One region of the Cupriavidus gilardii genome, then DNA from elsewhere that is predicted to be linked to it. Evidence: predicted binding sites of a transcription regulator. Region 1 holds the regulator's gene; the other holds the start of a gene.
The links. The regulator FliA, encoded in region 1, starts transcription of late flagellar genes. The targets are predictions, from matches to a motif close to CTAAAGTTTNNNNNNNNNNNGCCGNTA.

Region 1 (7,354 bases):
ACGGGCTGGTGCGGGACGCCGACACGGTGGTGCTGCAACAATAGCCGCCGACATGGCCCCGGCCTCAGCCCCAGCCATCGCCACAGCGTCGTTACAGCGTGTCACAATTCGCGTCCTAAAGTTTGGCGACGCCCCGCCGTTAAGCTGAGCAAACCCAGCAAGGACATCCCGTGAAGATCCACCAATCGACCCTGCCGCGCACCGGCGAAGGTGCCGCTGAAAGCACTGGACGCACCGCGTCGAGCCCCGTGCCGGGCGCCGCACCGTCCGCGAGCGGCCTGACCATGAGCCCCTTGGGCAGCCAGGTGCGCGATATCGGCTCGCGTCTGGCCCATGAGGCCGACGGCGATATCGATCAAGCCAAGGTGGACGAGATCCGCCAGGCCATCGCCGAAGGGCGCCTGAAGATGGACCCGAGCAAGATCGCCGACGGTCTGCTGGCCACGCTGCGCGAATTGACGCAGGACGGCGGCCGCTGATCCCTCGGCCGTTACCCCAACCGAATTCCTTCAACTTCGCGCCCATGAGCCAAGCCCTGATCGCCAGCATGCAGCGGGAAACGCAAGCCATCGCCGCCTTCGTCGATGCGCTGCAGCAGGAACGGACCGCGATTCGCGCCGGCGACTTCCAGTCGCTGGGCGAACTGGTGCAGAGCAAGCAGGAGCTGGCGCAGCAGATCGCCCAGTTGGGCACCGCACGCCAGGCCCAGATGGCCGCGCTCGGCATCCGCGTGGGCAGCGGCCGGCAACTGGTGGGACTGCATATCGACGAAGGCGTCGCCGCCGCATGGCGCACCCTCGTGCTGACCGCGCGCGGCGCGGCCGAAGCCAATACGCTGAACGGCGCCGTGGTGTCGGCGCATCTGGGATACACGCAGGACGCGTTGCAGACGCTTCGCCAGCGCGGCGACACGGCCACCGTCTACGGCCGCAATGGCCGGGCACAGGCCGGTCCGCGCGGCGTCAGCCTGGCCAGCGGCTGATTTCTCTCTCTGCGGCGAAGCAACACACCTTACGCCGTCGGCTCGACCGTGCTGGCGCGCCTTCCGTGCGCCTCCAGCAGGAAATACCCCACCACCGCCGGCAGCATCGGCAACAGGTAGTACATCGCCCGATAGGCCAGCAGCGCGGCCAGCAGCGCGTGGTGCGGCACGCGATCGCCCAGCAGCACCACGAACACCGTCTCGAGCACACCCAGACCGGCAGGGATATGCGCGACCGCGCCGGCGATGCTGCCGATCAGCACCACGCCCAGCACGACCAGCAGCGGCACCGACGACGGCAGCAGCGTCTGGATGATGGCCGAGATGGTCAGCCAGTTCGTAATCGACAGCGCGCACTGCATCACGGCGAAACGCAGCGGCGGCAGATGAAAGGCATGGCCGCGCACCGTCCATCGGCGCCGTCTGGCCCTCGCACAGGCGACCAGGTACGCGGCGACCACCGCCAGCAGCGCAAATCCCGCGATCTGCAGCAAGGTGGCATTGAGCCCCCATTCGGGCGGCAGCACCACGGTGCGAGCGGCCAGCACCGCCCCGAGCAGCGCCAGGTAGCCGATCCAGTTGCTGACCACGCCGATGGTATAGACCGACGCAATCTGTGCGCCCGACAGTCCCGCTCCCGAATAGAGCCGGTAGCGAATGCCCAGGCCGCCCACCAGCGCGCCGAGGTTCAGGTTGAAGGCATAGCTGACGAAGGCGATCACCAGCACCCGCGGCGACGACAGCCGATGCCGCGCATACCAGCGGCCCAGCAGGTCGAACGCCGAATGCCAGAAATAGCTGAGCACCACCAGCAGCGCGGCCGGCGTCAGCGTCCGGTAGTCGTATTCCTGCAGCGTGACCCAGACCTCGGCCCAGTCGACCTCGGCCAGCTTCCTGACCACCAGCACCACCACGAGCGCGACAAAGGCGATGCCCAGTATGCGGCGCACCTGCGCCCAGCGGCTGCGCCGCCGTGTTCTCGTGTGGTGGTCAGTCGCCTGTCGTGCCGTCATCTGGTCGCCGTGATCGATTTGCCGTCGTCGTATTGCCGTCGTCGTATTGCCGTCATCCTTCCGCGTGATCCCTGTGCTGTCATCTATTCCGCTCCGCCGGCGCCCCGCTTCAGCACCGGAAATCGCCAGGGCCGGCGCGGCGGCTCGGCGGTAGCGACCACGAGCTTCGGCGTGTGGGCGGGCAGCCAGCCGGCCCATGCGGGGAAGCGGCGCAGGAAGTGGAACATCAGCGTGGTCGCCGCCAGTTGCAGCGGCGCGCGCCGCGTCTGGCGATTCGGCGGAATCTCGCGGCAGGCATTGGCCATCAGCGCGTCGAGGTTCTCGCGCAGGCCACGCGCGAAGCCGGCGTCCCGGATCACCAGGTTGGCTTCCAGATTCAGCGACAGGCTCAGCGGATCCAGGTTGCTGGAGCCGACGGTGGACCAGTCGCGGTCGATCACCGCGACCTTGCCGTGCAGCGGCCGCTCGCAGTATTCGAAGATGCGCACGCCGGCGTCCTGCAGATGGGCATACAGCATGTCGGCCATCCGCTTGACCCACAGCATGTCGGGATTGCCCTGCAGGATCAGGCGCACGTCGACGCCGCGCTGGGCCGCCTCGCAGATCGCGTGCAGCACGCGATAGCCCGGCAGGAAATAGGCGTTGGCGATCACCACCTGATGCCGCGCGGCGCGGATCGCCTGCAGGTACTCCCATTCGATATCGGTCGGATGCGCGTCGTTGTCGCGTGTGACCAGCCACGCGGCCATATTGCCGGCCGGCGCCGGCGGCGGGACCGCGGGCACGTCGACGTCGCCCGGCGGCAGCGTCTGCACGAGGAAGCGATGCACCTCGTGGGCGACCGGTCCCTCGACCTCGACCGCATAATCCTGCTTGGCCTGCGGGCCATGGTCGGTCAGGTGCTGCGCGGAGAAGTTGATGCCGCCGATAAAGGCGATGCGTCCGTCGATCGCCACCAGCTTGCGATGCAGCCGGCGGAACAGATTGGTCCGCACACCGAGCAGCCGCCGGCGCGGCGCGAAGATATGGAAACGCACGCCGGCCGCGACCATGCCGGCAACGAACGCGGGCGGCAGATCGGGCGAGCCGTAGCCGTCGACGGTGATCGCCACATGGACGCCGCGTTTGGCCGCGGCAATCAACGCTTCGCGCAGCGCCACGCCGACGCGGTCGTCGAACAGGATGAAGGTTTCCAGCAGAACGCTGGTCTGCGCGGCGGCGATCGCGGCAAAGACGCGCGGGAAATATTCGTCGCCGTTTTCCAGCAGGCGGATGCGATTACCGCTGGTTCGGTTGGGGCTCATTTCGATGTCTCGCTGCCAGATTCTCCATGGCAACAAGCACATTCAATGCCACCCGCCGCGAGCCGGCAAGTCCACCGCCAATCACCTCGTCACGACGGCGGCTTCGCCGTCACCTTGCCGCCTTCGCGGCGCCCGCCATTCAGCGATAGCTGACCGTGATCTGGCTGGCCTGCCCTTGCAGCACGGGCGTCAACGGCCCCTGTCCCGGAATGCGGAACGCAAACACGAAACCCTTGTCGGCATCGTCGCCGCGGAAGGCATCGGTCTTGCCCTCGGGCCCGGGCAGCAGCACGCAACGGTTGGCATTACAGAGATAGGCTTGCAGATTTGGCGGTGGCACGCGAGCAAAACGGTAACGCCAGCGCACTGCGGTGATCACCCCTTCGGCCTGCGCCAGATAGCCGCTGGGCAGGATAGGCGCCGACAAGGCCCGCACGCCGCGGCCGTACAGCGCCGGCGCGGACACCGATGCGGTCCATGCATGGCGCGAGTCGCCGCCGAAATTGGTGTGCATCAGCGGCGAGGCCGCGACGGCAGGCGAGATCACCGCCACGGCCGCCGAGGCGATCGCCACGATCGACCCGAACGCGCGACCTGCCATGCGGGCCATCACAGCAGCCCGCGCAACTGGCTGCGCAGCCGGTTGATGGCCTGGCTGCGGATCTGGCAGACGCGCGATTCGGTGACCTCGAGCACCGCGCCGATCTCGCGCAGGTTCAGCTCCTGGTCGTAGCACAGCGACAGCACCAGCTTTTCGCGCTCGGGCAACCGTTCGATCGCCCGGATCAGCGCGCCCCGCATGCCGCTTTCCATCAGCAGCGTCAGCGGATTGCCGTCCTCGCTGACCGTCAGGTGGCGATCGAGGAAATCCTCCTCGCCGGAGCGCTCGAAGTCCTCGTAATGCAGCAGCTGGCAGCCATAGACCTCGTTGAGCATGCTCTGGTATTCGTCCAGCGGCATCTCCAGTTCTTCGGCAACCTCGGAATCCAGCGGCGTGCGGCCGAGCTTCTGCTCCAGCGCGCGCACGGTCCGCTCGATCCGGCGCGTCGACTGGCGCAGGCTGCGGGACTGCCAGTCGTTGGCGCGTACCTCGTCGAGCATCGCGCCGCGGATACGCTGGCTGGCATAGGTCTCGAAGCGCGCGCCGTGGGTGTCTTCATAGCGGCGGGCGGCGTCGAGCAGGCCGATCATGCCAGCCTGGATCAGGTCGTCCAGTTGCACGCTGGCCGGCAGCTTCGCCGCCAGTTGCAGGGCAATGCGCCGTACCAGCGGCGCATGGGTCTGGACGGTGTCGGTCTGTTCGAGCTTTCCCTGGATCGTGTACATGGTGGAATTCTCGCGAGTGCTAGCAGGCCATCGCCGATGCGGGCAGCGCGGCGGTGGCGACGGCGGTCGCGGCGCCAGCGGCGGGCATCGGTTCGGGATCGGGTGAAAGAGGCCAGCCAGCGATGCTGACGGCAAGTCGGCGCAGCATGGCGGTGGCCGGCGCGCCAGGGAAAGCATCGACGACGCCCCGCGACAGCGCCGTGCCGCGCGCGACCAGCGGGTCGGCCGGCAGCACGCCGGCGCAGCGCGCCTGCACGCCGAGATACTGGCCCGCGGTGCGCGCCAGGTTGCCGGCGATCGCCATCGCCGACGCTTCGCTGGCGGCGCAGTTGACCACCAGTTCGAAATGCCGGCAGGCGTAGCGATGATGCAGCCGCTTGATGCAGGCATAGGCGGCGGTCAACGATTCGCGTTCGGGCCGCATCACCACCACCAGGTTGTGCGCGGCGGCGGAAAAGCGCGACAACGCGCCATCGGCGCCGAGGCGCGCATCGCTGACGACGGTGCGGAAGTCATGCAGCGCCTGCAGCGGGCCCCACGCCGACGCATCGCCGGGCAGCAGCGCCGGCATGCCGGCTTCGCGGCGACCGACCGCGGCATCGACCGCGACGGCGCCGGCGAGCACCTGGGCCAGCGTGCCCGGCGGCGAGGCACCGGCAAGGCGCGTCGCGCGCGCGTGCGACAGGTCTTCATCGACCAGCAGCACGCGCTCGCCCTGCAATGCCAGCGCATGAGCGAGGCCCAGCGCGACCGTGGTCGCACCGGCGCCCGGCTCGCAGCCGAACACGGCGATACGGCGGGTGGCGCGGGGCGCCAGCATGCGGCGCAGGCTTTCGGCCTGATCGACGGCAAGCATGTTCAATCAGTCTCCAAGCGCGGCCAGGTCGAACTTCGCCGACGCGTTCTCTCGTGTGCCCGCGGCGTTCTGCGTCATCCGCTGGGCCAGATGCTGCGCGGATTCGGGCAGCGCCGGCGCCGGCAATTCGGCGTCAGTGAGGGCATGATTCGCGGCCGGGGTCGCGGCGCGGATCGCCTCGATGGCCTCGCCTGCGCCGCGCTTGTCGTTCGACGCGCGAGCCGACCCGACCGCGGCGGCGTTGCGGCCCGGGAAGTTCTCGAGCACGTCGAGCAGGGCCAGCAGGCGGCCCAGTCCCTCGAGCAGCGCGGCGGCGCCCGGTACCGCATCCCTGGCGGCCGACCGGCCTGCCTGGCCGGCCAGCCCCGCCAGACAGTCGATCGCCGCCTGTGCCGGCGCATGGGCCAGCCGCAACGCGGTCATGCCGGCCTGCAGCGCGACCAGCGCGTCGACGTCGAACGCTTGCTGCGACGTGCCGGCCGGGCGGCCGAGATGGTCCAGCGCATGGCGCAGCGTGCGGCATTGCAGCGCCGCGGCCTCGCCCCAGCGTGCCCACTGGGCGAGCTGCGCACCGGCGCCGGCGAGCGCCGGATCGGCCAGCAGATAGTCGACGGCGAGCGTCTGGCCGCTGTCGCGCTCGATGGTGCGCGCCACCAGCAGCACGGCCTCGATGCCGCCTTCGGTGGCGGTGCCGCGCGCGGCACGGGTCTGCCCTTCGATCACGCGCACCCTGGTCTGCGCGACCCATTGAACGGCGTCGCGGTCGCGCCAGCGCAGTTCGGCCTGCGCGTGGAAAGTCAGCGTGTCGGCCAGCGCATCGAGCTTCCATGCGGTGCCGTCGCACAGCACGCGCGTGCTCTTGCGTGCTGCCGCCAGCCAGCGTTCGCCGCTCGACTGCCAGCGTTGCAGCGTGGCGCCGGCCGGCATCGTGTCGAGCAGATGGACGACGGTACGGCGCGCGGCCAGCGCGGCGCGCCAATCCGCCATCTCGGTGTCCCAGCCGCCGGCCTGCGGCGTGCGCGCCAGCGGCGTCACGGTGGCCATCAGCGGCATGCCGTCGCGGTCGCCGAGCCACAGCGTGTGCTGCCACGGCTGTGGCGCGCGGCGGCCCGGCACGGCGCAGGGCAGCGTCACCGACGCGGACAGCACGAAGTGTTCGCAATGCCGGCTGGCATCCTGGCAGACCGCGTCGCGGACCTGGCGCACCAGAGGACGCAGTTCGGCCGGCTCCGCCTGGCCCTGGCCACGGCCCGCCCACAGCTCGCGCAGCAGCGCAAAACCATAGGGGCCGTCGCGCAGCGCGTTGACGCAGGCGCCGACGGCATGACCGCTGTCGGCGATCGAGCGCAGCACGTCGTGCGCTTCGTTGCGCGCGCCGTGGCCCGCGTCGACCACGTCGTCGCCTGCTGGCGCCGCCAGCGCGCGGCGCGCGGCCTGCGCATCGGCGAAGACGGAGCCGCGCCGCGGCATCAGGAAGGCGCGCTCGACCAGCGCGTCGCCGCGCGCCAGTTCAAGGTGCTCCGGCACGCGCTGGCCGGTCGACGCGTAGAACACCGGCAGCCGGTGCCGGATCACGACATCTAGCACCGAGCCCAGATGGGTGGCCTCGTCGAGCTTGCTGATGATGCAGCCGTCGATGCCGGCGCCTGGCGCGGCGTCGTGGCGGTAGGCATGCACAACCTCGTTGAGCGTATCGCCGTGGCTGGCGCCGTTGAGCAGCAGCACCCGCTGCACCGGCGCCGGCGCACCCGCCAGCATCGCGATCTGCTCGGACAGATTGCGGTCGCGCTGGCTCATGCCGACGGTATCGATGATCACCAGATGCTTCTGCGACAGCGCGCCCAGCGCGAGACGCAGATCCGACGCATCCTTG
Region 2 (7,354 bases), 720 kb from region 1:
CTGGCGGCGGAGATCTCGCCCATGATGTCGGTCACGCGGCGGACCGCTTCGACGATGCCGTCCATGGTGCCGCCGGCCTGCTCGACCTGGCGGGCGCCGACTTCCACCTGCTCGACCGAGCGGTTGATCAGCTCGCCGATCTCCTTGGCCGCCGCCGCGCTGCGCTGCGCGAGGCTGCGCACCTCGGCCGCGACCACGCTGAAACCGCGCCCCTGTTCGCCGGCGCGCGCGGCCTCGACCGCGGCGTTCAGCGCCAGGATATTGGTCTGGAAGGCGATGCCCTCGATCACGCCGATGATCTCGGCGACCTTGGCCGACGACTGCGAGATGCCCTGCATCGTCTCGACCACGCTGCGCACCGTACGTCCGCCCTCGGCGGCCACCGCCGAGGCGTTGACCGCGAGCTGGTTGGCCTGGCGGGCGTTGTCGGCGTTCTGGCGCACGGTCGAGGTCAGCTGCTCCATCGACGCGGCGGTCTGCTCGAGCGAGGCCGCCTGCTCCTCGGTGCGTTGGGACAGATCGGTGTTGCCCTTGGCAATCTCGCGCGTGGCGCCGTCGATCGCGCCCGAGGCGCCCTGGATGCCGCGCACCAGTACCGACAGTTCGGCGAAAGCGCGCTGCATCGCCTTCAGCATCCGGCCCATCTCGTCGTCGCCCTTGGCGCGGATGGCGAAGGCCAGATCGCCTTGCGCCAGCGCTTCCGCCGCGGCCAGCGCCTGCCGCGCTGGTCCGGCGATCGAGCGGGTGATCGCCACTGCCAGGCCGACGGCCAGCAGCGCGGATACCGCGCCGAGCGCGAGCAGCAGATTGCGCGTGAACAGATAGTCGGCCTGGGCCTGCTGCACGGCCTCGGTGGCCATCTTGCGGCCCGAGGCGATCAGCGTGTCCAGGCGTTCGAAGTACGCTGCCTGCGCGGCCGGCAGCGTGACGATCAGACCGGCACGCGCGGCGACAAACTCGCCTGCCTGCAGCTGCGTCAGCAACTGATCGAGCTGGGTGTTATAGGCGGCGCGATGCTTGCCAAGCTCGTCGAACACCTGCTTGAGGCCGGGATTGTCGGAGGCGGCAATCAGCCTGGAGAGATCGTCGAGCGTGGCGCTCATCTGCTTGCGGCGCTCGTTGACACGGCCGACGTTCTGCTGGACCACGGCCGGGTCCTCGGTCAGCACCGCGTCCCGCACCATGATGCCGATGGCCTGCGCGCCCTCCTTGACGCCGTCCAGTTCCATCACCTTCAACAGACGCTGCTCGACGGTCGTCCGCATCGAGGCATTCATATCGCCCAGCGCGATCACGCCGAAACCCGCCACCACGGCCAGCAACGCCACCATTGCGGCAAAGGCTGCCGCCAGGCGCGCGCCAATGCCGAAATGCTTCCACCCTCCCATACCGCCCCCTCTTCTCGTAGTCGGCGCCGCGCGCGTGTGCGCGGCGGTGCTTCGCTAACGGCAAGAAGGAACGCTTTCTTGATGGCAGCCGATACGGCCTGGTATCGGCTATCGGCGGTCAGAGGTCAGGAAAAACGAGCGGCAAGCGCGGCGCCATGGCGAAATGGCAAACAAGGGGCAAAAACCCCCTCAACTCCATCGATTGCCCGGAACAGGACGGGTGTCCAATTGACGCCGAGCATCCGGTATTCCGCCCGAGGCGGGCGAAGACGTCCGGCATTGCACAGGACGCGGGCAAAAAAGAAGCCCACGCGCGGGGTGCTCGTAGGCTTTCCAGGACTGCTAGAGCCGATTGGCTCGCGGCCGACTATAGCGGTGCTTAGATGAGGTGTAAATACAGTTTCCATCAGGGTAAATGCCGATAGTGGCACTTACTTTGTTTTACAAATAAAACAAGGAAAGATCGCCCCGATCGCTGCGGAAAAGCGGCGAGGTGAGTACGTACTCGGATGGGAACCCGCCTCGGCCCGCAGTTCGCTTCAAACGCTGCGCCGATCGAAGCACTTTACGCCGAGAACAGCTGTGGTTATCGGCACATGTATGCAAGCACTTAATTAGAGGTTTACCTCTAGACGCATGTCACGGCTTCTTCGATCCCCGAGTTGTAAAAATTTGTTACCCTCCGGGCCGAAGTATTCCCCTTCTCTTCTGGCAGCACGCCAGTCCGACCGTCGAGGCTACACATCCGCGAACCACAAGCGCCACGGCCGCAAGGACACGCGATGACTTCCCCCGCGCCGGTACCGAGAGCGAATGTTTCATCCCTCGCCAGATCGGGCTCTCGCCAATACGGATACCGTCGTGCCGCATCCGTGCCGGCTCGTGCCTGATCCCCGTACCGTTGTCTGCCGACAGAACCCTATCGGGCTCGACCGGAGAAGTCGTGAAGTATCAGGAAATCAGAAGTATTCGCCCGGGCCGTCAGCTCCAGGACCGACAACTGGCCTTTCACCGCGCCAGCCGGCATCCGGTAGTGCTGCATCTGACCAGTGGCGTGCGCCTGCACGGGGTCGTGGTCGGCGCCGACGCCTATATGGTGTTGCTGGCCCTGGCTCCCGGCGACCCGGCGCCGCAGATCGTCTACAAGCATGCGATCGCGGCAATCACCCCGGACAACGTCGACGGACAGCCGATCGAGCTGCCCCACGACGAGGTGCCGCCCGAGTTCGTCCGGCTCTTCACCCCTCGCACCCGGTCCCGGCGGCGGGCCTGAGCCAGTCCGGGAGCCGCCCCCAGCCTTGCAATGAGCGCTTTCCGCACCGCCGACTGAAAGTCACTCTAAACCTTTCGGCAGCCCGGTCGATAACCTTGGCAACGGAGGCACTTCACGCCCTGCAGTGCAGGCAGCCAACGTTACGGCACCCGCCGGAATGCGTAAAACATTGCAAATAGGAGTCGTACCATGGCGCAAGTCATTAATACCAACTCGTTGTCTCTGATGACTCAGAACAACCTGAACACGTCGCAATCGGCGCTGAACACCGCGATCCAGCGCCTGTCCTCGGGCCTGCGTATCAACAGCGCCAAGGACGACGCGGCCGGTCAGGCGATTGCCAACCGCTTCACCGCCAACATCCGCGGCCTGACGCAAGCTCAGCGCAACGCCAACGACGGCATCTCGCTGGCGCAGACGACCGAAGGCGCGCTGACGGAAGTCAACAACAACCTGCAGCGTATCCGTGAACTGTCGGTGCAAGCCGCCAATGGCTCGAATTCGCCTTCGGACCTGAAGTCGATCCAGGACGAAATCGCTCAACGCCTGGATGAAATCGACCGTACGTCGCAACAGACCGATTTCAACGGCGTCAAGGTGCTCGCTTCCGACAAGACGCTCACCATTCAAGTGGGCGCCAACGATAGCGAAACGATCGATATCGATCTGAAGCAGATCAACCGCAACTCGCTCGGCCTCGGTGGATTTAATGTCGGTGCATCCACCACGGTGACATCGTTCACCACTACCGCGGCTGGTGTTACCACAACGGCCAAGGTCAATCTCGCAGGCGTGGCCGGAGCCGAGCTGCCTGACGGCGAGCTGAAGCTCGTTGGTTACGGCGCTTACACGGCTGCAACCGACACCTACGCAAACTACGCGGTTGTCGACTCTGCTGGCAACGCGTACAAGCTTACTGCCGGCGACGTGAATGCTGGAACTGGTGCGGTAACTAACACCACAATCTTCGCCACGCAGGCAAGCATGGCTGCCGCCAAAGCAGCATATGACGCTGACGCCGCAGCGGGGACTGCTTCGACGGCTAATCCGCTCGCAGCACTTGATGCGGCGCTGAAGAAGGTCGACGAACTGCGCAGCTCTCTGGGTGCCGTGCAAAACCGTTTTGATTCGGTGATCGCCAACCTGGGAACCACGGTGACCAACCTGTCGGCTTCGCGTTCGCGCATCCAGGACGCTGACTACGCAACGGAAGTGTCGAACATGACCCGCGCGCAGATCCTGCAGCAAGCCGGTACCTCGGTGCTGGCGCAAGCCAACCAGACCACGCAAAACGTGCTGTCGCTGCTGCGTTAATTCGCAACGGCGCGGAAGGCCGGGCCCGCAAGGCCTGGTTTTCCGCTGGGAATGCTTTGCAGGCAGTTCGCTGCCTGCAAAGCGTTTCTTGGGACGCGTTGACGTAGACAAGCTGAACAACAAAGGCAGAAGACTATGGCTACCATCTCCAACATCGGTATCGGGTCCGGACTGGAACTCGGCTCGCTACTCGAGAAGCTAGAGACTGCGGAAAAGGCCCCACTGAAGCTCATCGAAAGCCAAGCTTCCAGCTACCAGGCCAAACTTTCTGCCTACGGTACCCTGAGCAGCGTGCTGTCGGCCTACCAGGCCGCCGCCAAGAAACTGGGGGATGCAGCGACGTTCGGTGCGGCCAAGGCCGCGGTCGGCTCGAGCGACATCATGTCGGCGGCTGCCGCCTCCAACGCGGTGCCAGGAACCTATTCGGTCAACGTAACCAGTCTCGCGCAAGCCCAATCGCTTGTTGGCAAGAACGTCGCCAGTCAGACCACCGCCATCGGCACGGGCAAGATCACCATCGAATTTGGCGAGCGCCTCGGCTATAACGCGGGCACTGGCGGCTACACCGATCCGCTAGGATTCACCGCCGACGCCGAGCGCACCAAAACCATTGACATCGGGCCCGGCCAGAACACGTTGCAGGGCATTCGTGACGCCATCAACAAGGCCAATGCCGGCGTTACTGCGAGCATTGTCAACGACGGCAGCGACACACCGTATCGTCTGGTGCTGACTTCGAACACCACAGGGGAACAGTCCAGCATGCGGATTTCCGCGGACAGCCCGGAACTGAGCAATCTCGTAGGCTTCGACCCTACCCAAGCAGTGCAGCCGAGCGGTATGCAGGAAACGGTTCGAGCCACCAACGCCGAGTTGAAGATCAACGGCATCGACGTCACCAGTCAGACCAACACGGTCACCGACGCGGCACAAGGTGTCACGCTAACGCTCAACAAGACTGGCACGAGCAGCCTTACGGTGACGCGCGACGCTGATGCGATCAAAGCGGCGATCCAAGGTTTCGTCACCGCATACAACAACATTCAAAGCACCGCCAAATCGCTAACGTCGTTCGACAAGACCACCGGCAGCAGCGCCGCGCTGAACGGAGACAGCACCTTGCGATCGATTCAGACCCGCCTGCGCAGCATGCTGAACGTTCCACAGCCTGACGGCAACGGCGGCACCATCACCCTTTCGGAGATTGGTGTGTCATTCACCAAGGATGGCACGCTGGCGATTGACGACGCCAAACTTACCAAGGCGATTAAAGACGATCTCGGTGGCGTTACCTCGATGTTCTCGCACACCACCGGCGCCGGCGGCTACGGCAAGCAGATCACCGACGCGATCGACGATCTGAACAAAACCAACGGCGCGATCAAGGTTGCGACCGATGGCCTGACTGATACGCTGAAGGACCTGGAAGACCGCTATACGCAGGTCGAGGACCGCGTCAACGCGACCATCGACCGCTACCGCGCGCAGTTCACCCAGCTCGATTTGCTAGTCAGCCAGCTGAACCAGACCAGCAGCTATCTAAACCAGCAGTTCGCCGCGCTGGCCAACCAGACCAAGAAGTAACCAACGGCAAGGACCGCCATCATGTACGCGCGCCAAGCAATCAACGCTTATGCCCGGGTCGGCGTGCAGACCGGGGCCATGAGCGCGAGCCCGCACAAGCTGATCGCCATGTTGTACGACGGCGCGCGCTCGGCCATCGCACGGGCCAAGTTCCATCTCGATGCGGGCGACGTGCAGGCGCGCGGGCTGGCCATCTCGAAGGCGATCGACATCGTCGACAACGGCCTGCGCGCGGTGCTGGATCACGACACCGGCGGCGAGATCGCCGCCAACCTCGAAGCGCTGTACGACTACATGACCCGCCGCCTGCTGCTGGCCAATGTGCGCAGCGACGTCACGCTGCTCAACGAGGTCGACGCGCTGCTGGAAAACCTCGCCACCGCATGGGCGCAGATCGGCGAACCGGAAGCCGGCGACCACGCCGCGCAATCGGCGGCCCCGGCTCAGTCGGCGGCCGTTGCCGAAGCACAGGAGAACTGATGATGCGTACCGTGTCTCCTACCGTGCTGAATTACGAGGAACTGCTGGTGCTGTCCGAGCAGATGCTCGAGGCCGCCGAGGCGGAAAACTGGACCGCCTTCAACGACGTGCAGACGGTTTACCTGGCCGTGGTGGACCGCCTGCGCGAGCTCGAGCACAACGTGCCGGTCTCGGCCGAAGAACGGATGCGCCGCCACGCACTGCTCGACCGGATCCTGGCGTACGACGCCCGCATCCGCGACCTGATGCTGCCGCACCTGGCACGCCTGGGCCAACTGCTGGGCGATTCGCGCCGCCGCCAGAATCTTTCGCACGCCTACGGCAGCCTTGCCTGACCCTGCACCGGGTCCCGCTGGCCGTCGCCGGCGAGCCGGTGACCCAGCGGACCATCCGGAAGCGACCCCATGACCGCGATCCATCTGCCGCCCGGCTCGCCGTCAGGGCAAGGCCTCGATGCCAACACGCTGCGCGCGCAGGTGTCGGCCAACAAGCTGGCGGCGCTGATTCCAACCACCAGCCCCGGCGGCGCCACGGTCCGGCAATCCGACGGAACCGCTCCCGGCGCGGTGGAACTGTCGGTGCGACCCGGTCCACATGGCCAGACTACGGCCACCTCGCCCACCGGCTCCACCCGCGAAACCCTCAGCTTCGCCGCCCGTACCATCCTGACCCTGCTGGCGCAGGGTTCGGCCGCGCCACTGCGCAGCGCCGGTCCACTGCTGGCCGTGCCGCCCACGCGGCTGCCCGAGGGAACCGCACAGGTACGGCAGGCGTTGATGCATCTGGTGCAGGACAGCGGGCTGTTCTATGAATCGCATCTGGCGCAATGGATCGCTGGCGAACGTGGGCTCGCGAGCCTGGCCCGCGAGCCGCAGGCCGGGATCGGCCGGCATCCCTATCCCGGGACCGGCGGCCTACCGCATGGTGGCACCGCCTCGGGTCAGGGACCGGCGGCTGGACCCTACGGCCAGCAGCCCGGTGCACCGATGCAGCCCTCTGGCACCGCTCCCCTGCCGACTCTGCCCTCCGCCTCGCCCGCCGACGCCCAGGCCCTGAGCAGCGCGATCCAGGCGCTGGCCGCCGCCGAACCGTCGCAGGCCGTGCTCGACGCGGCGTTGAATGCGGCCCGATCCGCGGCCAGCGCAGGGGCCGATGCCGGCGCCGACGATCCTGCCGCAGCACCGGGCGACACCGGTGCCCGCAACAGCGACGCGCCACGCGGCAACGAAACGCCGCGCTCGCTGCAGGCCGCTGCGCAGGCGTATCAGGCCGCCGCCAACGATGCCGCCCGCCAGGCTGGCGCGCAGACCTCGCT

Region 2: a site for FliA is predicted at 2,727-2,753, ahead of FOB47_RS08660 (FliC/FljB family flagellin). Genes of this name have one in related genera too.

Annotation. Positions count from the first base shown of each region.
Region 1 is NZ_CP054624.1:395,408-402,761, reverse strand. Features, by position in the region: gene flgA (flagellar basal body P-ring formation chaperone FlgA) at 1-44, shown strand, start outside; gene flgM (flagellar biosynthesis anti-sigma factor FlgM) at 171-479, shown strand; gene FOB47_RS01865 (flagella synthesis protein FlgN) at 524-982, shown strand; gene FOB47_RS01860 (lysylphosphatidylglycerol synthase domain-containing protein) at 1,012-1,995, opposite strand; gene clsB (cardiolipin synthase ClsB) at 2,079-3,299, opposite strand; gene FOB47_RS01850 (flagellar protein FlhE) at 3,439-3,813, opposite strand; gene FOB47_RS01845 (RNA polymerase sigma factor FliA) at 3,909-4,625, opposite strand; gene FOB47_RS01840 (P-loop NTPase family protein) at 4,645-5,481, opposite strand; gene flhF (flagellar biosynthesis GTPase FlhF) at 5,488-7,354, opposite strand, start outside.
Region 2 is NZ_CP054624.1:1,914,162-1,921,515, forward strand. Features, by position in the region: gene FOB47_RS08650 (methyl-accepting chemotaxis protein) at 1-1,388, opposite strand, end outside; gene FOB47_RS08655 (RNA chaperone Hfq) at 2,332-2,661, shown strand; gene FOB47_RS08660 (FliC/FljB family flagellin) at 2,851-3,975, shown strand; gene fliD (flagellar filament capping protein FliD) at 4,111-5,559, shown strand; gene fliS (flagellar export chaperone FliS) at 5,581-6,039, shown strand; gene FOB47_RS08675 (flagellar protein FliT) at 6,039-6,374, shown strand; gene fliK (flagellar hook-length control protein FliK) at 6,444-7,354, shown strand, end outside.